3 regions of the Bradyrhizobium sp. C-145 genome follow, and region 1 is predicted to be linked to each of the others. Evidence: predicted binding sites of a transcription regulator. Region 1 holds the regulator's gene; each other region holds the start of a gene.
What was found. The regulator LexA, encoded in region 1, represses DNA repair genes until DNA is damaged. The targets are predictions, from matches to a motif close to TGTTCNNNNTGTGTTCNG.
Positions count from the first base shown of each region.

Region 2: a site for LexA is predicted at 3,872-3,889, ahead of recA (recombinase RecA). Genes of this name have one in related genera too.
Region 3: a site for LexA is predicted at 3,791-3,808, ahead of LRP30_RS12945 (DNA repair protein). Genes of this name have one in related genera too.

Region 1 covers NZ_CP088150.1:4,645,092-4,652,900, reverse strand. The annotation lists gene LRP30_RS21700 (hypothetical protein) at 1-249, opposite strand, end outside; gene LRP30_RS21695 (hypothetical protein) at 365-886, shown strand; gene LRP30_RS21690 (hypothetical protein) at 883-1,152, shown strand; gene LRP30_RS21685 (hypothetical protein) at 1,134-1,304, opposite strand; gene LRP30_RS21680 (hypothetical protein) at 1,303-1,617, shown strand; partial or broken gene LRP30_RS21675 (ComEC/Rec2 family competence protein) at 1,875-3,251, shown strand; gene LRP30_RS21670 (hypothetical protein) at 3,391-3,825, opposite strand; gene lexA (transcriptional repressor LexA) at 4,404-5,105, opposite strand; gene glp (gephyrin-like molybdotransferase Glp) at 5,283-6,494, opposite strand; gene LRP30_RS21655 (hypothetical protein) at 6,717-6,923, opposite strand; gene LRP30_RS21650 (HAD family phosphatase) at 7,085-7,708, opposite strand; gene LRP30_RS21645 (alpha-hydroxy acid oxidase) at 7,723-7,809, opposite strand, start outside.
Region 2 covers NZ_CP088150.1:5,601,740-5,609,548, reverse strand. The annotation lists gene LRP30_RS26565 (hypothetical protein) at 1-263, shown strand, start outside; gene LRP30_RS26560 (hypothetical protein) at 363-617, shown strand; gene LRP30_RS26555 (hypothetical protein) at 715-960, opposite strand; gene LRP30_RS26550 (hypothetical protein) at 1,123-1,311, opposite strand; gene LRP30_RS26545 (DUF2798 domain-containing protein) at 1,574-1,879, shown strand; gene LRP30_RS26540 (hypothetical protein) at 2,670-2,837, opposite strand; gene LRP30_RS26535 (hypothetical protein) at 3,416-3,607, opposite strand; gene recA (recombinase RecA) at 3,982-5,067, shown strand; gene LRP30_RS26525 (hypothetical protein) at 5,173-5,538, shown strand; gene LRP30_RS26520 (hypothetical protein) at 5,605-6,510, shown strand; gene LRP30_RS26515 (hypothetical protein) at 6,812-7,486, shown strand; gene LRP30_RS26510 (hypothetical protein) at 7,506-7,784, shown strand.
Region 3 covers NZ_CP088150.1:2,813,917-2,821,725, forward strand. The annotation lists gene LRP30_RS12930 (M20 aminoacylase family protein) at 1-398, shown strand, start outside; gene LRP30_RS12935 (inorganic phosphate transporter) at 583-2,211, opposite strand; gene LRP30_RS12940 (UdgX family uracil-DNA binding protein) at 2,310-3,707, opposite strand; gene LRP30_RS12945 (DNA repair protein) at 3,873-4,661, shown strand; gene LRP30_RS12950 (DNA polymerase Y family protein) at 4,558-6,150, shown strand; gene LRP30_RS12955 (error-prone DNA polymerase) at 6,147-7,809, shown strand, end outside.

The DNA.
Region 1 (7,809 bases):
CCCCCATTTGAGGGGAATTGTTAATTGAAAAATCACCAAATCAGTGATGGATTGGTCAGTGGGCCTTAGAACCCGGACCTTGAGAGCGACAGTGACCGCTTGGCGGCGGTAGTGTCGAGCGCGACGAGCCTTGGCGGGCTTTGAGCGCGATGGCTGCACCTTGGCGGGTGCGCCGACCTGGCTGTGACGTATCACGGCCGGGGTGGCGTAGCAATGCCTTGGGCCGCCAAGCCCACGGCTGATGTCCAAGGGGAAACCCCAAAGGCTGCGCCGCGAGTCCTCAAGGCTCGTTCTAAGACCCCGGCTTTGCCGTCCGTCACGGCAAGCGGCCCTTAGAAGCCAAACCTTGAGAGCACGACCACCCATGACCATCATCCATTTGCCGCCCCATGCGGAGTCCACAGATTCGTTTCCCGCCCAAGCCAGTATCGGACAGCCCGGAACGGGAAGCCGCGCCGGTGACTCTTCCAAGCCCGCTGCGGGCCTATCACGCCGGACGGCACTCGCTAGCCTCGCTATGCTCCCGGTCGCTCTGCCGGCGGCTGCGGCGGCGACTGTCGACCCGATCTTCGCGGCGATCGACGCGCACCGGCAGGCCCATGCCGTGCACTTGGCCGCTATCGACGAGGCGGCACGCCTGGAAGACCTAACCGGTGAGAATTGGGGGGACATCACAGAACAGCCCTGCCAGGACGAGAACGACGCCTTCGATGTTCTGCTCCGCGCGACAGCTACCACGGTCCCCGGCCTTCTCGCCAAACTGACCTACCTACGCGCGATCGCGGAAGGCAAGGAAGCGTGGATGCTGGACGAGCGCGAGGGCAGTGCCCTGCACTTGATCGTCAGCTTCGCCGAGTCCCTGCAGAACATCGGGGTGATGGCATGAGCAGTATCATCGACTTCCAGAGCGCCGCCGATCGCGCCGCTGCTCATGCAAAGGCCTTCGTTCACATGGAGGGCGACGTCTGCGATCTAGAGCGCATGGCGCACATAGCCCTTGCGCAGATCCAGGATTGTTCTGTGCCGGATGACGACCATGGGTGTCGCGAGCTCGAGCTCGCCGTCTTCGCCGTAGCTCAGCTGACCATCATGGCGAAGGCCTTCCGCAAGAACTACGAGGCTGCCTATCGCGGTCAGGAGTGGCCGGAATGAAGCGCCGGCATCGATCGCACAGGAAGCGCGACCGGCAGCGGCTGATGGCGCACCGCCGACGGCTGAAGCGATAAGAACGACGGGCCCGCCGGTTCACGCTGGCGGGCCACCGTTTTTTCGGCTCTGATGATCACGCCAAGGAGCAGGTCCATGAAGAAATTCGAAGAGCTTCACATCGACGAGCAGATCGCGCTTGGGCTTGTTGTCCTTGAGAAGCTCGCGGAGTCTTCGTGCAACACGCTTCCCGACCTGCTCAAGAAGGAGGGCCGGTCTGCGCTAGATATCTGGCGCAACCTGTGCGGCGATGCCGGCTTAGACCTCTGCCATCCGTGGCCAGGCTTCCCCGAGGGGCCTGGAAAGCTTCCCCCAGCGAGGGGCGGCGATCGCCCGTACGGGGGCGACATTCAGGATGTTGGCGAACGGCTGAAAGCGATCTTGGCGCGGGTGCGCGCTGAGGAACATTGAGTTTGGCGGCGAGCTAGGATTTCGAGGCCGCGACGACCGCCACGAACACCACAGCCAACAGTATCCAGCCGACTATTGTGATGCCCATTGCAGCGCCCCCGGTCCCCGAGCGCACACTCTGCGTTTGCCGGCGGCTCATGTCCCTGAGTCAAATTGACTCGCCTTGGGTATGTCCCTGGTGCTTCCCGGGCCCCAATTTTGGGAAGCGAAGGCACGTTAAGACATTGAATTAGCTGCTCAAAATTTTCAGTTGACCGATCTCCGGCTATCACATGGCGGTTGTCGCCGGTGTCGTGTTCTTCGCGGTGCGTGCGCTACTGGCACTGATCCCGGGGCTGGCGGCGGGCTTTGCCATCAAGAAATGGTCGGCAGCTGCAGCGCTGGTGGCGGCCGCGTTCTATCTGCTGCTGTCAGGCGCGGAGGTCGCGACGCAAAGATCGTTTTTCATGACGGCGGTGGTGCTGATCGCGGTCATGGTCGATCGCCGCGCCATCACCTTCCGCACGCTGGCGGTGGCCGCGCTGATCGTGCTCGCGGTCGCGCCCGAAGCGCTGGTGCATCCGAGTTTTCAAATGTCCTTCGCCGCGACGCTCGGGCTGGTCGCGCTGGTACAGATCGGCATGCCGAACCTGTTTGCTTCGCCCGATCATTCGGCGACAGCGCGCATCGCGCTATGGGGCGGCCGCGAGATCGCGATGCTGTTCCTGGCCTCGCTGATCGCGGGGCTTGCGACCACGCCCTATGCCGCCTTCCATTTTCACCGTGTCACGCCGTTTGGCGTACTCGCCAATCTTGGCGCGATGCCGGTGGTTTCGGCGCTGGTGATGCCGGCGGGGCTGCTGGGATTGCTCGCGGCTCCCTTCGGGCTCGACGGCGTGTTCTGGTGGCTAATGGGGATCGGGATCGACTGGATGGTCGCGGTATCGCGCTGGGTGGCGGCACTGCCGGGCGCAGTCGGCCGCATCCCCGCCTTCGGCATCGCGCCGCTGGTCGCGGCAAGCCTCGGGATCATCGTGATGGGCCTGTTGCGCACCCCCTTGCGCTGGTCTGGTGCCCTGCTGCTACTGGCTTCCATTGCCTGGGGGCTGTCGGTGCGGCAGCCCGATATCCTGATTGCCGGAGACGACGCGAGCGTCGCGGTGCGCGGCCGCGACGGACACCTGCATGTGATCCGGACGAGCAAGGACGGCTTTCTGCTTAGGGAGTGGTTAGCTGCCGACGCTGATCCGCGCGACGCCGGGAGTAGCTCGCTGGCCGACGGCGTGTCGTGCGACGAGGCCGGCTGCGTGACGCCGCTCGCCGACGGGAGGCTGGTTGCGCTTTCCTTGCGGATCGACGCGCTGGCTGATGATTGCAGCCGCGCCGCGCTGGTAGTGACGCGGCGGCCCGCACCGCCCGATTGCGCGGCGATGGTGGTCGATCGGCAGCGTCTCACCAGCCAAGGCGCGCTGGCGTTGACGCAGCGTGGTGACGGTTTTGCGGTTCAGGCTGTGAGAGCAAGAGGCACAAGCCGCCCTTGGCTCCCGGCCGGCGCCGGCGAGGGTGATTTCGACGGAAGCCTCGCGCCGAAGGCGGCTACGGTCCGCAATCGGGACGCGACTCCGGCGGAGACCGACTTGCAGGTCGACGATTAAGGCCAGACGATTAAGAACAAATGCGAGGAGTTGGTCCGGGTCCAACCGGACTTCCGCAGAACATAAATCATACCATCTCGCCGGCCTCGGCCGGCGATGGCATTTTCAATCCTGGCCCGACCTGGTGGCCAGGAACGGCTCAGCCGATCGGCAGACGCGTGATCGTCGGCCGGCTGTCGGTATCGATCTGCGGCTTGTGCTCGCGCTCGCTGACCGGCTGCGTCACCGGCAGTTGCAGCACGGTTGCGTGCTGGCCTTCGACGAGCTGCGTCACCAGCACGTATTTGCCGTCGGGGAATTCGATCGCGTCATGATGGCGATCGGGAATGTGCGGATCGATCTTGCCGAACTTGCCGACGCGGGAGTTGATCGTGCGCGTCCAGATCCAACGATTGTCGTAACGGACGTTGTCGGCGAAGGCGAGCTCCGTTCCCGGCAGCAGGCAGACGGCCACGGTCGGGTCGGCCGCGGAAGCGAAGCCGCGCGTCGAGGTGCCGCGGAACGTTGTCGACACGATCGTCTCGCCGACTTCGGCGGGGCGCGATGCAACGGCATGCAGACTGTAGTCACACATCGGGTGCTCCTATTCGAAGATAGCAACCCGCGCCTCTTTCGGAGGCGCAAGCCTCTATCAGAGTGGAAGCACGTAACATTCTGCTTGGTTGTGGGCGAATCTGCGGCTGGCGTCAGTCGGATGCGATCACATTATCTTTCCCGAATCCAATAGGAACAAAGCTCGCTTCAGTGCATTTGGCGGATGCGAGCGTCAGCGGCCTGCGGGCGCCGACCATCCGGAATATGGCCAACTCGGCTGTGGCTGTCGCGCGACGGCACTTCGGGCGCTGCGGAATTGCTCACTCGTTGTCGCATACGCCGACTTGCGGGGATGGTGCTGCGATTGTGCTGCGAATGCTTGCGCTGCCGATGCAGCGATCAGCACAGTTGCGAAGGCGCTCAAAACGATCCTACGCATCGTTGTCTCCTCGATCTCTTGAGCCGCAAGGCGATGAGTGCTTCGGGCGGCATGCCGAGGACCTAGCGCTTGGAAAGGGGCCAGATAATCTGCCCGAGACCAGAAAGACTATCCAGCTGAAGCGGACAATCCGTCCGCTCCAATCGGAATCATCGGTATCGAATGACCACTGAGTCTTCTCAGTACTTGCGGTACAGTCCGATCAGCTTGCCCTGAATCTTCACCCGGTTCGGCGGCAGGATGCGCACCTCGTAGGCGGCGTTGGCGGGCTCGAGCGCGATCGAGGCGCCGCGGCGGCGGAAGCGCTTGAGCGTCGCTTCCTCGTCGTCGATCAGCGCCACCACGATGTCGCCGGTATCGGCGCTCTCGTTGCGCTGGATCAGCGCCATGTCGCCGTCGAGGATGCCGGCCTCGACCATCGAATCGCCGCGCACTTCGAGCGCATAGTGTTCGCCCGAGCCCAGCATGTCGGGCGGCACGCTGATGGTGTGACTGCGGGTCTGCAACGCTTCGATCGGCGTACCGGCTGCGATGCGACCCATCACCGGCACCGCAACGGGACGCTCGCCCTCGTCGGCGGGTGGGCTGGAGCTCGCGCGCACCTTGCCGAGATTGCCCTCGATGACGCTTGGCGTGAAGCCGCGGCGGTTGCCGGCGGCGGCCTGGAGCTCAGGCAGCTTGATCACCTCGATGGCGCGAGCGCGGTTGGGCAGGCGGCGGATGAAGCCGCGCTCCTCCAGCGCGGTGATCAGGCGATGGATGCCCGATTTCGAGCGCAGGTCGAGCGCATCCTTCATCTCGTCGAAGGAGGGCGGCACGCCGCTTTCCTTCAGACGTTCGCTGATGAACCGCAGAAGCTCGTATTGTTTGCGCGTTAACATCTCGACCAAAGTCCCCCGGTTGATGTCGTTCGATTCCGAGACGCTGAATTGGAGCGGCGAACCGCTACCTCCTCGAAACAAATCATGAACGGACACTATATGTTCGATATGTGTTCCGCAACTGCTTAATTTTGCGTGAACGCGACAAAGTTCGCGGAACGCGTGTGGTGGATGCGCTCAGACGGGCAGGCGCAGCACCTCGCAAGGCGAGCCGGCTCCGGCCTTCGGCGCGAACGGCGCGCGCACGAGAAGTGCCTGTGCCGCAGCGAGATTCGCAAGCAGCGAGGAATCCTGGTGATGGACGGGAACGGCCACCAGCGTGCCGTCGTCGCGCTGTTCCAGACGTGCGCGAAGATAATCCGCGCGCATATCGTTTGCGCCCACATCGCGGCCGAGCACGGCGCGCTCATGGCGGTGATGAATCACGGATCGACCCGACACCGCACGAATCAGCGGGACCATGAACAGGAAGGCGCACACATAGGAGGAGACGGGATTACCCGGCAGGCCGATCACGCGCATCGCGCCGAGCCGCCCATGCATCATCGGCTTGCCCGGGCGCATCGCAATCTTCCAGAACGCCATCGAGATACCTTCGTCCCTCAGCGCCTGCTGGACCAGATCGTGGTCGCCGACCGATGCGCCGCCGGTCGTGACCAGGATGTCGGCGCCGCTCTCGCGGGCGCGGCGGATGCCGGCGGTGGTGGCCTCCAGCGTGTCGGCGGCAATGCCAAGGTCGATGGTGTCGGCCCCCTCGCTGCGGGCGAGCGCGTGCAGGGCATAGCCGTTGGAATAGACGATCTGGCCGCGGCCGGGCGAGGCGCCTGGCATCACCAGTTCGTCGCCGGTGGCGAGGATCGCGACCTTCGGGCGGCGGCAGACGGCAAGCTGCGGGTGATTCATGGCGGCGGCGAGCGCGAGGTCGCGCTCGGTGAGACGGGTTCCCTTGCGCAGGAGCGCGTCGCCTTCGGCGAAGTCGACGCCTGCGGGGCGGATGTGCCGACCGGGAATCGCGGCTTCCTTGATCGTGATGCGCTTGCCGTCCGCGACCGTATCCTCCTGGATCACGACCGCGTCGGCTCCGTTGGGAACGACGCCGCCGGTGAAGATCCGCACGGCTTCGCCGGCGCCGACCGTTCCCGCGAACGGACGACCCGCCGCCACCTCGCCAATCACCGTCAGTCGGGAATCGATCGCCCCCGCGTCGGCCGCGCGCACGGCATAACCATCCATCGCGGACATTGCTTCCGGCGGCTGCGTGCGCAGCGCCGCCACGTCGCGGGCGAGCACACGGTGGAAGGCTACGTCGAGAGCAACCATTTCCTCGGTCAGAGGCTCCGCGCCGGCAAGCACGGCGGCAAGCGCATCGGAAACCGGCATGAGAGCCACGGCGAAAACTCCTGCTCGCGGACGAATTGGCAGGAAGCCTTCTAGCCGAGCGCGAGCGCAGAGGCAAAAGAGCAGCCGAGCGGGATGATCATCCCGACGACGCATTCGCAGGCAACGAGGGCGACGTCAGGCCCGGCGGGACATGATCTCCAGGACGAGGCAGATTGGTACCAGAGTGGCCATGGCTAGGACGAGAATGACCAGAGCCACGGCCAGCATCGATCAACTCTGCGTCTGTTCGCCCGAACTGACGCTAGGTGTCACGTCCGGAGCTTTGGGGCCCTGATCCTTATCCGGCAGCGGATCGGCCTGAGATTTCAGGTCGGCGGCCTTGCTGATGAGCTTGGCGGAGAGGCGCGAATCCGAGGTGGTTCTGGCGAATTCGAGCAGCAGAGAAGCTTGCTTTGTGAGGTAGGCTTTGCCCAGCACGAGAATAAGTCCGATGTAGAAGTCCCAACGGACTCATAGAGTCCGGAGGAAGTATTTCCGTTCCCGGAACTTTGTACAAAAATGCGCAAGGTGATTTGGTTCCGCATCCCAAGCAGATTTGGTCCTCGGAACCCAACCAGATCCGGCCGGGGCGTCGGCAGTCAAATTCCCAACGCTCGCAAGGCGTTGCCGACATCACCGGGCGAGGTGACATGCACCGCCGTCAATCCGCGCGCCCGCGCCCCTTCGACGTTCTCGGCAAGGTCGTCGAAGAACACGATTCGGCTGGCCGGCACGCCGATCGACGTCACGACATGGTCGAACGCCTCTGCATCCGGTTTGCGCAGGCCGATGCTGGACGACAAATAGAGCTCGCGGAAATGGCCGAGCACACCGGCATATTCCTTCGAGAAATAGTCGACATGCGGCCGGTTGGTATTGGAGAAGACATAGAGCGGCATCTGCTTGGCAGCGCGCGGCAAGAGCTCGGCGATATCGGGCATCTCGCCGGCGAAGATCGCGTTCCATCCCTCCAGAAACTGCGCATCGGAAATGTCGATCCCGAGCGATGAACGCAGCGATTGGAAATAATCCTCGTCGCTGATCTTGCCGACCTCGTGCAGCCGGTAGGCCTCGTCACGCACATAGCGCGCAACGATGGCCTCGGGCGGGCAGCCGGCATGTCCCGCCCAGCAGGCGATCGCCTTGGAGAAGTCGATATCGAGCACCACGCGTCCGAGGTCGAACAGGAGCGCATCGGCGCTGCCGGGAGAGAGCGAGGTCATCGTGTCCTTTCACTTCAGTATCGATAGGGATCGTGGTCGAACAGCGGGAACGCGCTGAACACGCTCGGCGCATTCGTTGCAGTCGCCTGATGCAGGCAGGA
Region 2 (7,809 bases), 960 kb from region 1:
CCGTGCTGGCGGGACCGGCCTACGCGCAAATGCCCAATCTCAATTTGCTGCAGGAAGGCCCGGGCAAGACCCCCGAGGAGAAGGCCGCGGACGCCGAGCGTGAAAAGGCCTACAAGGAAACGCTGAAGAAGATTCCGGACTCCAAGGCGTCCAACGATCCCTGGGGCGGCATGCGCGCCGATCCGCCGAAACAATCGGCGGCGCCGAAGGCCTCGGCCGCGACCAGCGCGTCGAAGAAGAAATCCGGCACAGCCGCCAATTGACCTGCCACCGCCCGGGGGCGGGCCTCCGGGTGGGACTCCTCTTTGCCCTGCCGGCCTCCTACATCTCGCAAGAGAGTATTGCGTAGAGGAGGACGGGACATGGCCGATCGTCCGCGGGATCTCGCCGAACGGATGGCGCGCCGGCGCAAGATGGGCGGCAAGCCGGATCATGCGACCGGCGACGGCTATCTGCGCGAGACCTTCACGCTGCCGCGCGCAGCGGCACGGGCAAGGGCGGAGGCCTTCTTCGCCCGCTACCCCAAGGCCGGCTATATGAGCGCGGTCGAGACCTGGCGCGAATTGCCCGGTGGCGACATCGAATTCACCATGCGGCGGTTGCCCAGCGCGGATTAGAGCATGATCCGGAAAAGTGTGCAGCGGATTTCCGGAAAGATCATGCTCAAACAAGAGCCTAAAGGGTGATGACGATTCGTCCTAATCGCATCGCGCTTTAGGGTCTCACCTTTTCGATCGTTTCTGCGACGATGCGGATCCGGAATACGGGCTCCTTGGCCTCGTCCAGCAGCTCCATGTGCCATTCGGAATTTTGCTGGAGCTTGCGGGCGATGCCGGCGGCCATGTCGGCGCAGACGCTGGTCATCTCCTTCCAGGCCGAATCGCGATCGTCAAATTCGCTTGCCTGGTCCGCGCAGCCGGAATAACGGCCGTTCCGGATTCGAAAGAAGTAGAGCGGCATGGCTGGCACCGATCACGCGTGACGGCCCAACCCCAAGGCCACGGGCGCGTAGTGCAATCCCAAACCTCGATCAGATCAATTCCGGGCGGCTACGGGATAAATCCCCTGGGGCGCTGCGCCGCCGCTGATCTCACCCAGACGGGCGGGTTCAGGCCGTCTTGCTCAGGCCGTCTTGCGCTCGATGGCCTTCAGCTCGCGGTCGATACGCAGCTGCACCCGCCGGATCGCCAAGAGGTCGATCTTCGTCTCAGTTCTGCCGGTCTTGATTTGGTCGCCGATTCGGAACTGCCACTGCCAAATTCCCGGAACGGCCGTCTTGGCGACGGTGAACTCGACGCCCCTGTGATTCATGGTCACCTCCCACGATTCACCTTCCATGCCCGTAACATGTTGGGCGTCATCATATGCCCGCGACAAGTGAAATCTGTCGATAAGTCCCGGACCGTTGACGGAAACCGCGAGGGCGCGCATTCCGAAGCAAACGAGGTCGGATTCGGCGCCGCTTGCGCGCCGCCCCGGAACTCTGTTCATGGTCGGAGAACCACGGAGCAATCCGCGCGCGACGGCATGGGCCTTGCTTGGCCCGATGACGGCAAGCAACCATGGGCGCCTCATGCTCGGCATTCCCCGCCGCTACTCTCACTTCGTCTTCGGCATTATCCAGTCTGGACTGACCTCGCTGATCGCGGCAGGCATCGCCAGCCTTCCCGCAGGCAGCGCGATGGTCTTCCTCGGGCACTGGATGGTGTCGTGGCTGATCGCGTGGGCCGCGATGCTGCCGATCGTGCTGCTGGCGGCGCCCGCGATCCGCGCCGTCTCGCTGTGGCTGACGCGGGAGGAGCGGGACCTGCGAACCGGTAGCTATGAAAAAACCCCGCCTGGGGAGAGCCAAGCGGGGCAAAGAGTTGTTGGAGGCTGAGGTGCTGGGCTGCAACACCATAGCCAAGAGACCCTAACTGGTTCGACTTACGTCAGCCTGACAGGGGACCAAAGCGGAGCGGGGGCCGGCGTCCCGTTCGTCGCGCCGCGTTCGTCCATGCCCGCAAACAGAAAACCCCGCTCGCGGGGAGCGGGGTCGTCGGCTGGGTATGGAGACCCGGTGTTGGTCCACCGGGCACGACGAGACTAGGCGATCAGGCTTACACGCGCCTGACGGTGTCTGTGCAAGTCGCGATCGCGCGGGCCGCAGACTGGCCTCGCGCCCGTCCCAATTTCGACATCCGGCCGCACAACTGGCGACACACGGGTCGGCAAGATTCCACACCGTCCGGCGCAGCCATGGGGGAAACGTGGCGCGGCGGCAACGGGGTGGCATCATGGATAACGTAGAGCGGTCTTTCGCCGCCGCGACGGCGGCTGGCTTCGTCGTGCTGGTGATCGGCCTCGTGCTGCTGGCGCTGCTGTAAGGCGGCATCAAGCGCAGGTGCGGGGAGGCGGCCGGAGCTCCGCGCCGGCGCGCTTCGCCGATGGTGAATGGGCACCAAATCTTTCAAAAAGGAGGAAAACAACCCCATGCACAGTAGGCTGTGAGGCGATTTCGTCATTCCATCAATGGCTTACTGGAAGTATTTAGATACCATAATCACGCGGGATGCTCAGCCAAGGGTATCCCGGCGCGCGATGCTAGATTCCCGCGCGGTCAACGGCGGCCGCTCGCGGCGGTCAGGTTCTGCAACGTGCCCGGGCGCTACCGCTCGCCGTCGTGGGCCTTAGTGGACCTTGATCTCGCCGAGAGGCAACCGCAGCTCGGCGGCGCGCTCGTCACGGTCCTTCTTGCGAAACTCGTTTTCCTTGCGCTCGAACTTGATCATCTCCTCCTGCGCGGCCTCCAGGAGGTGGTTGCGCCTGATGGCGCCGTGGTGTGTGTCTTCAGTCATGCCAGGGGTCCCCAGAGTTGCGGTCCCATCCCGAAGAAGGCCACAGACCGCGAAAAGGTTCGGTGCCTCAGGATTAAGGATTTATGACGGCGCTTGGGCCCTGCGTCTTTGATGCGCGCCAGCTTCGGACGAGGATCCCATCGTGGCAGAGCAGACGCTCACAGCGTTCATGCCGAGGGCAAATGCGCGTGCACGTCTGAATCAGGACGCGCGCGCCGACGAAAGCGACGATCGCGCTCACCCGATCTCGCAGGAATGATTCCAAGCATGGCGTGAAACGAAAGAGGCCGCCGAGGCGGCCCTCGGCGGCTTCATCTGCTGGCATGCTAGAGCATGATCCGGACCCGAAGGGCCGCGTTGGCGCAAAGCGTGCAGCGGTTTTTCCTCGCGACAAAGGTGGACCGCGTTTGCGCGGAGATCATGCTCAAACAATAATCGAAAGCGCGATGACGATGCTTCGTCATCTCATCGCGCTGCTAGAGCATGATCCGGAAAAGTGTGCAGCGGTTTTCCGAAAAGATCATGCTCAACCAATAACCTAAAGCGCGATGACGATGCTTCGTCATACTTATCGCGCTTTAGTGGCAGGGCTTGCCAAGCATCTGCGCGTACCGGCTGTGGCAACCGTCGTGCAATTGCGATTTCTTCGTAATTTTTGCACCGACTTTCGGAGCGCCCGATGAGATCGGAGTGTTCGATGTCTGCGCTTGCGTCGAGGCCGAGCCGACGAAGATGGCCAGGGCCACAACGATCTTGAGAACCGATTTCATCACGCCTCCTGGATTAAAGGGTACGAAATATAACGCTACGTATATTAGCGTTACAAAACGTAGCATTTCAAGCCGCGAAACGCCAATTAGGACAGTGCTACGAACGGTAGTTGCCCGGAATCCACTTGGCATCTGGACACCGGTACGGTGCCTCCCGCCGGGGCTGGAATTTCATCCCGAAACGAGATTGCAACCGGCAAAGGGGTCGCTGAAGGGCGGCCCCTTTTCGATTCAGGCACGAGCAAGGGGATTGGGACAGCCGCAAAGAACATATTGCGAACCGAGAACAAATGGGGTACATTATTTTTATCGCCGGCCCGCCCTCTCAATCGTTTGTCCCCCTAGCGAATCCTCGCCATAAGGAGCACGACCCAATGTCCGCCACTGCCCTGCGTATCGTCGAAGGATCTTCCATGGACAAGAGTAAAGCCCTGGCTGCCGCGCTCTCTCAGATCGAGCGCCAGTTCGGCAAGGGATCGGTGATGAAGCTCGGCAAGAGCGACCGCTCCATGGACATCGAGGCGGTGTCCTCGGGCTCGCTCGGGCTCGATATCGCGCTCGGCATCGGCGGCCTGCCCAAGGGACGCATCGTCGAGATCTACGGGCCGGAATCGTCGGGCAAGACCACGCTGGCGCTGCATACGGTGGCGGAAGCGCAGAAGAAGGGCGGCATCTGCGCCTTCATCGATGCCGAGCACGCGCTCGATCCGGTCTATGCCCGCAAGCTCGGCGTCAACATTGACGAGCTGCTGATCTCGCAGCCCGACACCGGCGAGCAGGCGTTGGAAATTTGCGACACCTTGGTGCGCTCCGGCGCGGTCGACGTGCTGGTGGTCGATTCGGTTGCAGCGCTGGTGCCGAAGGCCGAGCTCGAGGGCGAAATGGGCGATGCGCTGCCGGGCCTGCAAGCCCGCCTGATGAGCCAGGCGCTGCGCAAGCTCACGGCCTCCATCAACAAGTCCAACACGATGGTGATCTTCATCAACCAGATCCGCATGAAGATCGGTGTGATGTACGGTTCGCCCGAGACTACGACCGGCGGCAACGCGCTGAAATTCTACGCCTCCGTCCGCCTCGACATCCGCCGCATCGGCGCGATCAAGGAGCGCGACGAAGTCGTCGGCAACACCACGCGCGTGAAGGTGGTGAAGAACAAGCTGGCGCCGCCGTTCAAGCAGGTCGAGTTCGACATCATGTATGGCGAGGGCGTCTCCAAGATGGGCGAGATCCTCGATCTCGGCGTCAAGGCCGGCATCGTCGAGAAGTCCGGCGCCTGGTTCTCCTATGACAGCCAGCGCCTCGGCCAGGGCCGCGAGAACGCCAAGGCGTTCTTGAAGGGCAACCCCGACATCACCGCCAAGATCGAGACCTCGATCCGCCAGAACTCCGGCCTGATCGCCGAGCAGATTCTCGCCGGCACCCCGGAGCGCGACGCCGACGGCGAGGAGCCGGCGGAGTAAGCCTTAAAGCAGTAGAGATTTCGCGAGGAGCGGGCGCTGAGGACGTTGAGTTGCCGACGTCTTCGGTGCCCGTTTCGTTTTGGGGTGGGGTGGGATGCGTCCGCGATGAAGCGTCTGATCTTGACCAGTTCGTCCGGATTTGGGCTCGCCAAATCGGGATTGGCCGAAATTGTCGTTGCGTTTTCTTTTCAGTGGGGACCCTTGCCTTCACCTGAAATGCTTGCGGCCTATTTTGCGGCGCGTTCGGAGACGCTTTCACCCGGTGATCACTGGTCCGACTGGGGCATCCGCTGGCCTAGTGCCATCCGAAACCGCAAGGATTTGTCCCTTATCGAGTTCTGCGAACCCTACGATGCGATCGAACTCTGGTTCGACCCGAGTCCCGAAGATCAGTTGCAACTGATTTGGTTGCTCGATCACCTCAGATCTCATTCCGGGCCGGCGCAAAACGCCTTGTGGCGGACGATCTGATCGTGATGAGGGGCGATCGCCTGTGGCGGTACGGCCTCGGTTTGACGAAACCGTGAGGCTGCGAGGATGACGCGGCTCATCGTGACAACAGATTCATCCGCTGCCGGCGCTCTGCTACGCGCGGACCTTGCCGATCTCGTCATCGCGATCGAGCGCCGGCTCATCTGGGGGCCGCTGCCGTCCGATGAGGAATTGGGGGCTTTCTTTGCGCCGCGCACGACGCAGCCTTGCGGTCTTCATTGGTTGGACAACACGCCGTCCTGGCGTCTCGAAGGGTCGGGAGTGAAAGACCGTGGACTGATCGAGCTGCTGTCGGAATGCGACTCGGCCGAATTGTGGATGGGGCCAGAGCCGAATGCGCAATTGATTCTGCTCTGGTTGCTCGACCATTGCGGCAATGAAAGAGCGGCGGTTTCCAAACTCGTGATACGTCAGCTGGACATTGCCGTTGGTCGTGTCGATCTGGAGCGGCTTGCCAAGCTGAACCCGCCGATTGTTGAGCTCACGCCCGATCACCTTGAAATCGCAGCTCGTGCGTGGCGGGCCTATCGTGCGCCGACGCCGCAGGATTGGTTCGGCCTTCTCAAAACGGATTTGAGTTTGCTTCCGCAGCTTGAGCGGGGCGCCGTTGACCTGCTCGAAGAGCTTCCGAGCGTTGCCACTGGTCTCGGAGCCACTGAGATGCGGATTCTTGGGTTGATCGCACCAGGCAACGTGCAGCCCTTCGATGCCTTCCCAGGCCATCAGAAGCCCAACGAGCGTCGCGTATTCGACTACTGGGAAGTGGGCGCGCTGCTTGATGGGCTCGCGCGATGTCCGGTGCCGGCCGTAGCAGGGCTGGACGAGGGGCCATTCTCGCTCGACATGCATGACGATGCTCTCCGTCACGCACGATACAAGCAATCCCGCTTGTCGCTTACAGATCTGGGGAAGGCGGTGCTGGCAGGCGATGAGGAATTTCTGCCGCCATAATCCGATCGCGCGCTGGTGGGGCGGCACGCTTGTCACCACCGAACGGCTCTGGCGGTGGGATCGCGAAAGCCGCTTATTGGTCCCGCCGGTTTAATGCGTATCGCTCAGAGTGTTGGGTAATCAATTTAAGACGCGATCGTGTCTCGTTTTTGGAGTAGGACGCCGGGGCTATGAAGCGTGTGATCTTGACCAGTTCGTCCGGCGTTGGTCTCACCTATGCCGGTCGTGCTGACATGGTCGTCGTCCCCTTGATCTTTCGGCAAAAGTGCCCCTGTATTACGTATCAATTTGAGATGCGATCGTGTCACATCTGATCCTGGCCACGAACGATCTTGCGGCAAACACGCTTCGCCAATCGGGTGCGGCGAACATCGCGCTCGGATTCTGTCTACGCTTCGTCTCGGGGAAATTACCTTCCGAGGAGCAACTTTTGATGGGGCTGGAGCGGCGATCGGAAAAGCACCGTAATCCAGGCGATCATTGGCTCGACGACGTTTGTCGCGGCTCGCTGGAAGGTTTCGGCACGCGCGATATCGGTTTCTTTGAGCTGTGTGCGAAGTTCGACTCAATCGAAGTATGGGTCGATCCCCTGCCCAATGATCAGCTTGTGCTCGTCTGGCTGCTCGACCTTCTTCGCCCCTACAAGGAGATCACGACGAAGCTGAGCTTGGTGCATACGGATGACATTGTTGCGAACTATGCTCCGCAATCGGTCGCAAAATGGAAGCTGCCGGCCTTCAAGGTGGTCGACAATCATTTGATGACGGCAAGCCGCGCCTGGCGGGCCTATCGGGCGTCGACGCCAGAACCCTGTTTCGATCTGCTGATGACGGATCTGATGATCCTGCCGAGACTTCGATCGGCGCTCATTGCGATGCTTGAAGAGCTTCCGGACAGGTTGACGGGGCTCGGAGCCAGCGAAATGGACATGCTGGACTTTGTGAACGACGGGCACCGGGCCAAAGCGCGTCTGTGAGGCGAGGTGGCTTCGTGATGTGCTCGAAGATGGCGAAGCGAGCGATGCTTTGATCGAACTGGCGCAACATTCGGCACCGCCCGTCCTGCTGGGCGATCCGTCGTTCGACAATGAGGCCCGCTACCGCGGCGAGAGCGAGTGGAAGGTCACGCTGACTGAACTTGGACGTTCACTTGTCGCGCGCGAAGACGACATGTGGCATCACAACACGATCAAACGTTGGTGGGGCGGTACCGAACTGACCAACGAACGGCTCTGGCGCTGGGACGCCGAGACCCGCTCGTTGATCGCGCCGTAAGTGCCGTAGGGTGGGCAAAGGCGCG
Region 3 (7,809 bases), 1.8 Mb from region 1:
GGGGCACCATCCGCACGTTGTCGCCGGAGGTGCGCAAGCTGGTCGAGAAGCGCGTGCACGAGGTTGTGGCAGGCGTGGCGCAGATCACGGGTGCCAAGATCGATCTGCGCTACAAGCGCAACTATCCGGTGGTGAACAACCACGCTGCGGAGACCGAGGTGGCAAGGCGCATCGCCAAGCAGGTCGCAGGGGACGCCAACGTGCACGAGATGCCGCCGCTGATGGGCGGCGAGGATTTCGCCTACATGCTGGAAGCGCGCCCCGGCGCCTTCATCTTCTGCGGCAATGGCGACAGCGCCGGCCTGCATCACCCCGCTTATAATTTCAACGACGAGGCGATCGTCTACGGCACGTCCTACTGGGTCAAGCTGGTCGAGGAATCGCTGGCTGCGTCGTAGTTCACCTCGCCCGCTCTTGTCCGCCGAAGCCTCGGCGAAGGCGGATGCGGGGAGAGGTCGGAATGCGCGCGCAGCGCGGATTCCGGGTGAGGGGGACTCTCCGCGAGTCCGTCTCTCACCGTGATTGTGGATGCAGCCCCTCACCCTAACCCTCTCCCCGTAAGAACGGGGAGAGGAAAGAAGTTCAGAACATCCGCGAGAAGATCACGTAGAGCGTGGCCGACAGCATGATCGCGCAGGGCAGGGTCAGCACCCAGGCCATCAGCAGGTTGCGGATCGTCGACCATTGCAGGCCCGAACCGTTCGCCGCCATGGTACCAGCGACGCCGGACGACAGCACGTGGGTGGTCGAGACCGGCAGGCCGAACACGTCGGCGGCGCCGATCGTGGCGGCGGCCACGAGCTCGGCCGAGGCGCCTTGCGCGTAGGTGAGATGGCTTTTGCCGATCTTCTCGCCCACGGTGATGACGATGCGCTTCCAGCCGATCATGGTGCCGAGGCCGAGCGCGATGGCGACCGCGATCTTCACCCAGTTCGGGATGAACTTCGTGGCGGCATCGAGCGAGCCCTTGTAGGTGTTGAGCACCGCGATCTCATCCTTGTTGAGATCGTTCGCCTTGTCCTTCATCAGGAAACGGATCGCTTCCGACGTCAGGTACATGTCGTTGCGGGTATTGCCGACGGCTTCGGCGGGGACCTTGCTCAGCGTGCCGTATCGGGCAACCTGATCGCCGACGTCCTTCACCAGCACGGCGAGCGAGGGATAGGTACCGTCGTTGAGCTCGTGCAGGGCGATGTACTGCGTCACCGCCGGACGAGGATCGCCGATGATGCTGTGGCCCGCGCCTTTCGCCGAGATCACCTTGGAGGCAGCCTCGGAGGTCTTCTGGAACTGGGCGACCTGGGATTCCGGCAGCGCGCGGTTGAGGGCGTAAGCCGTCGGCACGGTGCCGATCAGGATCAGCATAATCAGGCCCATGCCCTTCTGGCCGTCGTTCGAGCCGTGCGCGAAGCTGACGCCGGTGCAGGTTGTGATCAGAAGGCCGCGGATCCACAGCGGCGGCGCCTTGTTGCCTTCGGGCGCGGCATAAAGCGCCGGGTTGCGCACGATGAACTTGAGCAGCAGCAACAGCACGGCGGCGCAGATGAAGCCGAACAGCGGCGACAGCAGCAGCGCGTAGCCGATCTCGGTCGCCTTGCTCCAATCCACGCCCGAGGTGCCGTCGCGGCCGCGCATGACGGCGTTGGCGACGCCGACGCCGATGATCGAGCCGATCAGCGTGTGCGAGGAGGAGGCCGGCAGGCCGAAAAACCAGGTGCCGAGATTCCACAGGATCGCGGCGATCAGAAGCGCGAACACCATGGCGAAGCCGGCGCTGGAGCCGACCTGGAGGATCAGCTCGACCGGCAGCAGCGAGACGATGCCGAAGGCGACCGCGCCGGAAGACAAGAGCACGCCGAGGAAGTTGAAGAAGCCCGACCACATCACCGCGACTTCGGCTGGCAGCGAATGGGTGTAGATCACGGTCGCCACCGCATTGGCGGTGTCGTGGAAGCCGTTGACGAATTCGAAGCCGAGCGCGATCAGGAGCGCGACGAACAGGAGGATGTAGGGCAGGTAGGTCGTCACCCGCGTGCCGGTCGCGTTGACGTCGACATAGATGCTGTAGGCGACGAACAGCAGGCCGGCGGCGAGGATGCCGAAGAACAGGATCAACGTCAGCGGATTGAAGCCCTTGTCGAGATTTGGCCGCGAGGCCGGCTGGACGGGCGCGGGATCTGTTACCGCGCGGTCAAATGCAACATCGGTCATGTCTGGACGCCCCTTAACTTTCAAGTAAGGGTATTGTCCGCGATGGATTTGAAGGCCGGATGACAACTAAGGCGTGAAGGCCGTTTTTGCTGCCAGTATTAGGCAGCCCGTGCAGCCTTCTTCTGCAAGCCGGCCGCGATTTTCAAATCGTCGACAAAGCGCTGATATTCCAGCACCTTGGTCTCGGGATCTGGCAGCCGCAGCAGATAAGACGGATGCACTGTCACCAAAGCCTTGCGGCCGTCGGGTAGGTCGATGAGCCGGCCTCGGTTTTTGCCGATTGGGGTGATCTTGCCGAACACGCTTTGCGCGGCGGTGGCGCCCATCGCCACGATGAGATCGGGCTGGATTGCCGAAACTTCCCGCTCATACCATTGCCGGCACGCCCGGATCTCCGGCGTAGTCGGCTTCTGGTGCAGGCGGACCTTTCCGCGTGGCACGAATTTGAAGTGTTTGACCGCGTTGGTGACATAGACCTTCTTGCGATCGACGCCGGCTTCCTCCAGCGCGCGGTCGAGCATCTGGCCGGCCGGGCCGACGAAGGGATGGCCGGCGAGGTCTTCCTTGTCGCCGGGCTGCTCGCCGACCAGCATGATGTTGGCGGACTTCGGGCCTTCGCCGAACACGGTCTGGGTTGCGTCCTTGTAGAGATGGCAGGCGCGGCAATGCGCGGCCTCCTTACGGAGCGCGTCGAGATCATCGGCAGCTAGCTTGCGTTTCATCGGAGCCTCCGGCCGCGGGGTGATCCACCCGCCGGTCCAGCGTTCGGCATCGGCGAGCAGCGGTTCAAGTATCGAGGCTTTCGACAGGTTCCTGTGACTCTTCTTCGGCGCTTCCGGCATGATCGGTTGGTCTGGCCGAAAGTGGCGGCGCCAGGTTTCCTCCAACCGGTTTGGGGCGGGCATCTCCGTCTGGCTGATGCCCGGGGTGAAGGAGATCGCGTGGCCGTCCCAATGGGCGCAAATGTCGGGCGTGAGGATCGACCAGGGCATGTCGGCGTAGCGGCGCGCGAAGAAGGGGGCGGTGAATTCGACGATGTGATGCTCCGGCACGAACCAGGCCGCGTAATGTGCGTTGTGCTCGCGTCCGATCTCGCGGAAGCGAATGACATCGCGCATCCGCTGCATGTCGCGATGCACGCTGACGGCCATCGCTGTCGCCTGCGCGACGTCCGGATCGGCCCTGGTCTCGAGCAGATCGTGGTCGGTCCGTAACCGCCACAGCAGGCGATAGAGCAGCGCAAAGCGTTCACCGTCGCGGTGCAGGGCCGCGATGCGGGCGAGCTCGATGAAATTGGCCGGCACGCTGAAGGTGCCGTCGGTTTCGATCAGCGGAATGCCTGGCGCTTCGCATAGACCGGCCGGCACCGCCTCTTTCGCGCGGCCCTGCACGCTCCAGGTCACGTCGGCCGGCGCGATCTGATGCAGTGCGAGCGCGCGGGCGGTTTTGCGCCAGCTCTCGAAATCGGTCTGGCTGTCGAGAGTGATGAGGTACATGGTACTTGAATCCTCTTGATTCTGCTTATGAATCCGACTGAGCGCCAATTCGATTGACTCTCGGGGCGCCATTAGCTTTATATTAGAACATATCATGAACAAATGAGCCAGCCGTTGGTTCTTCTTTTGAGGACCACGGCATCAATCTCTGAAGGAGCGGCGAGCATGAGCGGCGCACGCATCAGCGCGCTTGCGACCTTGCGCAGCCAGATCGAGCGCATCGAGACGGCGGAGGTCGTGCATCATCGCGATCGCGTCGCGCTCGGCCACAGCGAGGCGGATACCGCGCTGAAGGGCGGGCTTGCACGCGCGGCGATCCATGAGGTGTTTTGCGAGGGCCGGCAGGGAACGGCCGCGACGGGCTTCGTCATGGGGCTTGCGGGCCGCGTGATGGCACGCAAGCCGCTGCTGTGGGTGCGGCAGGATTTTTCGGAAATCGAAACCGGCGCGCTGTCGATGAGCGGGCTTGCCGAACTCGGTCTCGACCCGCGCCGCGTGGTGATGGTGCGCGCCGCCGATGTCGAGAGCGCACTGCGCACCTCAGCCGACGCGCTCGCCTGCGATGCGCTGGGGGCCGTGGTGCTCGAGCTCTGGGGCGAGATCAGGCAGTTCGATCTCGTGGCGAGCCGCAAGCTGACGCTGGCCGCGCAATCTTCCGGCGTCACCGGGCTCTTGCTGCGCATGGCCGCGCAACCGATGCCCTCGACCGCGGAAACACGATGGATGCTGCGCGCGGCGCATTCACCGCCGGGCCCGGTGTGGAGTGCCTGGGGGGCGCCGCGCTTCGATGCCGAGCTCTTGCGCAATCGTCATGGCCCATGTGGCCGGTGGATCATGGAATGGAAATGTGATGAGTGCCAGTTCAGTGAGCCGTCGACGTGTCCTCAGCCTGTGGCTGCCGCGCCTGCCAATCGATCGGATTCAGCGGTTCTTTGGCAACGTCGGACTGCATAAGAGCAATGATCCAAGCATCGTCGTCATCAAGGACAACAATGCGCTGGTGATTCATGCGCTGGACGAGGCCGCCGAGCGCCTCGGCCTGTATATCGGTCAGCCGCTGGCGAATGCGCGGGCGATGTGCCCGGACTTACGTGTGTTCGACGCCGATGTCGTGGCCGATGCGAAGACGCTCAGCGATGTAGCGGACTGGTGCGACCGCTTCACGCCACTGGTGGCGCTCGATCCGCCGCACGGGCTGTTCCTCGACATCACCGGCTGCGCGCATCTGTTCGGTGGTGAGGCCGCGTTGTTGCGGACGTTGGTCCGCGCATTGGCCCGGCAGGGGTTTGCCGTCAGCGCGGCGATCGCCGGCACCTCGGTCTGCGCGCGCACGCTGACGCGGCAGGCCACGGGCACCATCGTGGCCGATGGCGAGGAGGCGGAGGCGATCAGCCGGTTGCCGATATCCGCGCTGGGCGCAGGCGAGACCATCACCACTGGCCTGCGCCGTGCCGGGCTGAAGACCATCGGCGATGTCGCCTCGCGCACGCCGAGCGAGATCACGGCGCGGTTCGGCGCGCGGTTCTCCACGCTGCTGGCGCATGCGTTGGGGCAGGGCGATGCGCCGATCAACCCGCGCAAGCCGCTGCCCGACTACATCGTGGAAAAGCGCTTTGCCGAGCCGATCGCGACCGACACCATGATTGCGATGACGCTGTCGCGGCTCGCCGACACGTTGATCGCGTCCATGGAGAAGCAAGGCAAGGGCGCGCGGCGCCTGGAAGCCGCCTTCTTCCGCACCGACGGCGTGGTGCGCGCGATCACGGTCGAGACCGGACATCCGGTGACGCGAAGCGCGGTCATTGACCGCCTGTTCCGCGAGCGCCTCGACGCACTCGCCGATCCGCTCGATCCCGGCTTCGGCTTCGACATGGTGCGGCTGTCGGCGAGCCGCACCGAGATCGTGGTGCAGGAGCAGCGCGATCTCGACGCTCATGTCCACGACAATGACGAGCTCGCCGCACTGATCGACCGCATTGCCGCGCGCATCGGCGGCAAGCGTGTCGTCGTGCACCTGCCGCAGGACACCCATATCCCTGAATGCGCGGTGCTGGCCGCGCCGGCGCAGCATCATCTCGCCGCTGCCATGCAGGCCGAATGGCCGGCACGTGCCGAGAGCGAGCCGCCGCTGCGCCCCTTGCGGCTGTTCGACAAGCCGGAGCCGATCAAGGTGCCGTTCGCGACCGTGCCGGACGGTCCGCCACATCAGTTCACCTGGCGCCGCGCGCTACATGCGGTGGTGCGGGTGGAGGGACCCGAGCGCATCGCCATGGAATGGTGGCGGCAGGACGGCAAGCAGCTCACGCGGGATTATTTCCGTATCGAGGATGCCGAAGGCCTGCGCTTCTGGATTTTTCGCGACGGTCTTTATGAGGGGGAGTGCTTCGATCACGACGGCAAGCCCGTTCCTCCCAGCTGGTATGTGCACGGTCTCTTCGCATGAACACGCCTGCCTATGCCGAGATTGGCATCACCACCAATTTTTCCTTCCTGCGCGGCGGCTCGGATCCGCGCGCCTATGTGCATCAGGCCAGCATCCTCGGCATTCCCGCGATCGGCATCGCCGATCACAACACGCTGGCCGGCGTGGTGCGCGCCTACAAGGAGCTCGACAATGCCGAGGTGCTGCACAAGCCGAAACTCCTGATCGGCGCACGCATCGTCTTCATCGACGGCACGTCTGATATCCTGGTCTATCCGCGCGACCGCGCGGCCTATGGCCGGCTGTGCCAGCTTCTCACCAAGGGCAAGCGCGGCGACGACGTCACACGGATCGAGAAGGGGGAATGCCGTCTCACCTTCGCCGATCTCCTCGCGTTTTCGGAAGGTCAGCTCCTGGTCCTGACGCTGCCGCATCGTTTCGAACCCGCGCAGGCGCTGGATGTTCTTGCGAAACTCAAGGACAGCCGCGCCGAGGGCGTGTGGCTGGCGGCGAGCCTGATCTATCGTGGCGACGACCGGCGCCGGCTGGCGCGGCTCGATGATCTCGCGGCAGAAGCACGAGTGCCGCTGCTCGCGACCAACGAGGTGCTCTATCATCATCCGGCGCGCCGTCCTTTGCAGGACGTGCTGACCTGCATCCGGGAAAAGACCACGATCGAGGCGGTCGGACGGAAGCTGGAAGCCAATGCCGAGCGGTTCTTGAAGACGCCCAGGGAGATGTCGCGGCTGTTCCGCGATTTCCCCGAGGCTGTCGCGGAGACCATGCGCTTTGCAGACGCAATCGACTTCTCGCTCGATCAGCTCAAATACCAATATCCGGACGAGCCGGTGCCGCCGGGCAAGACCGCGCAAGGGCATCTGGAGGACCTGACCTGGGGGGGTGTCGACAAATATTTCGGCGGCATCACCAAAATCGACGAGAAACTGTACGCGACGCTGAAGAAAGAGCTCGCGCTGATCGCCGAGCTGAAATACGCGCATTACTTCCTCACCGTGCACGACATCGTGCGCTACGCGCGCAGCCAGAATATCCTGTGCCAGGGGCGGGGATCGGCGGCGAACTCGGCCGTGTGTTACGTGCTCGGCATCACCTCGGTCGATCCGACCAAGGTCGATCTGTTGTTCGAGCGCTTCATCTCCAAGGAGCGGCTGGAGCCGCCTGATATCGACGTCGATTTCGAGCATTCGCGGCGCGAGGAGGTGATGCAATATGTCTATCGCCGCTATGGCCGTCACCGCGCCGCGATCATCGCTACCGTCATCCATTACCGCCCGCGCAGCGCCATTCGCGACGTCGGCAAGGCGCTGGGCCTGACCGAGGACGTCACTGCCGCGCTCGCCGACACCGTCTGGGGAAGCTGGGGCAAGGGCCTCAATGACATGCAGGTCAGGCAGGCCGGACTCGATCCCAACAATCCCATGATCAACCTCGCGGTCGAGCTCGCAACCGAGCTGATCGAATTCCCGCGCCATCTCTCCCAGCATGTTGGCGGCTATGTGCTGACGCAGGACCGGCTCGACACTTATGTGCCGATCGGCAATGCCGCGATGGACGACCGTACCTTCATCGAATGGGACAAGGACGACGTCGATGCGCTCAGCATGATGAAGGTCGACGTGCTGGCGCTGGGCATGCTGACCTGTATCCGCAAATGTTTCG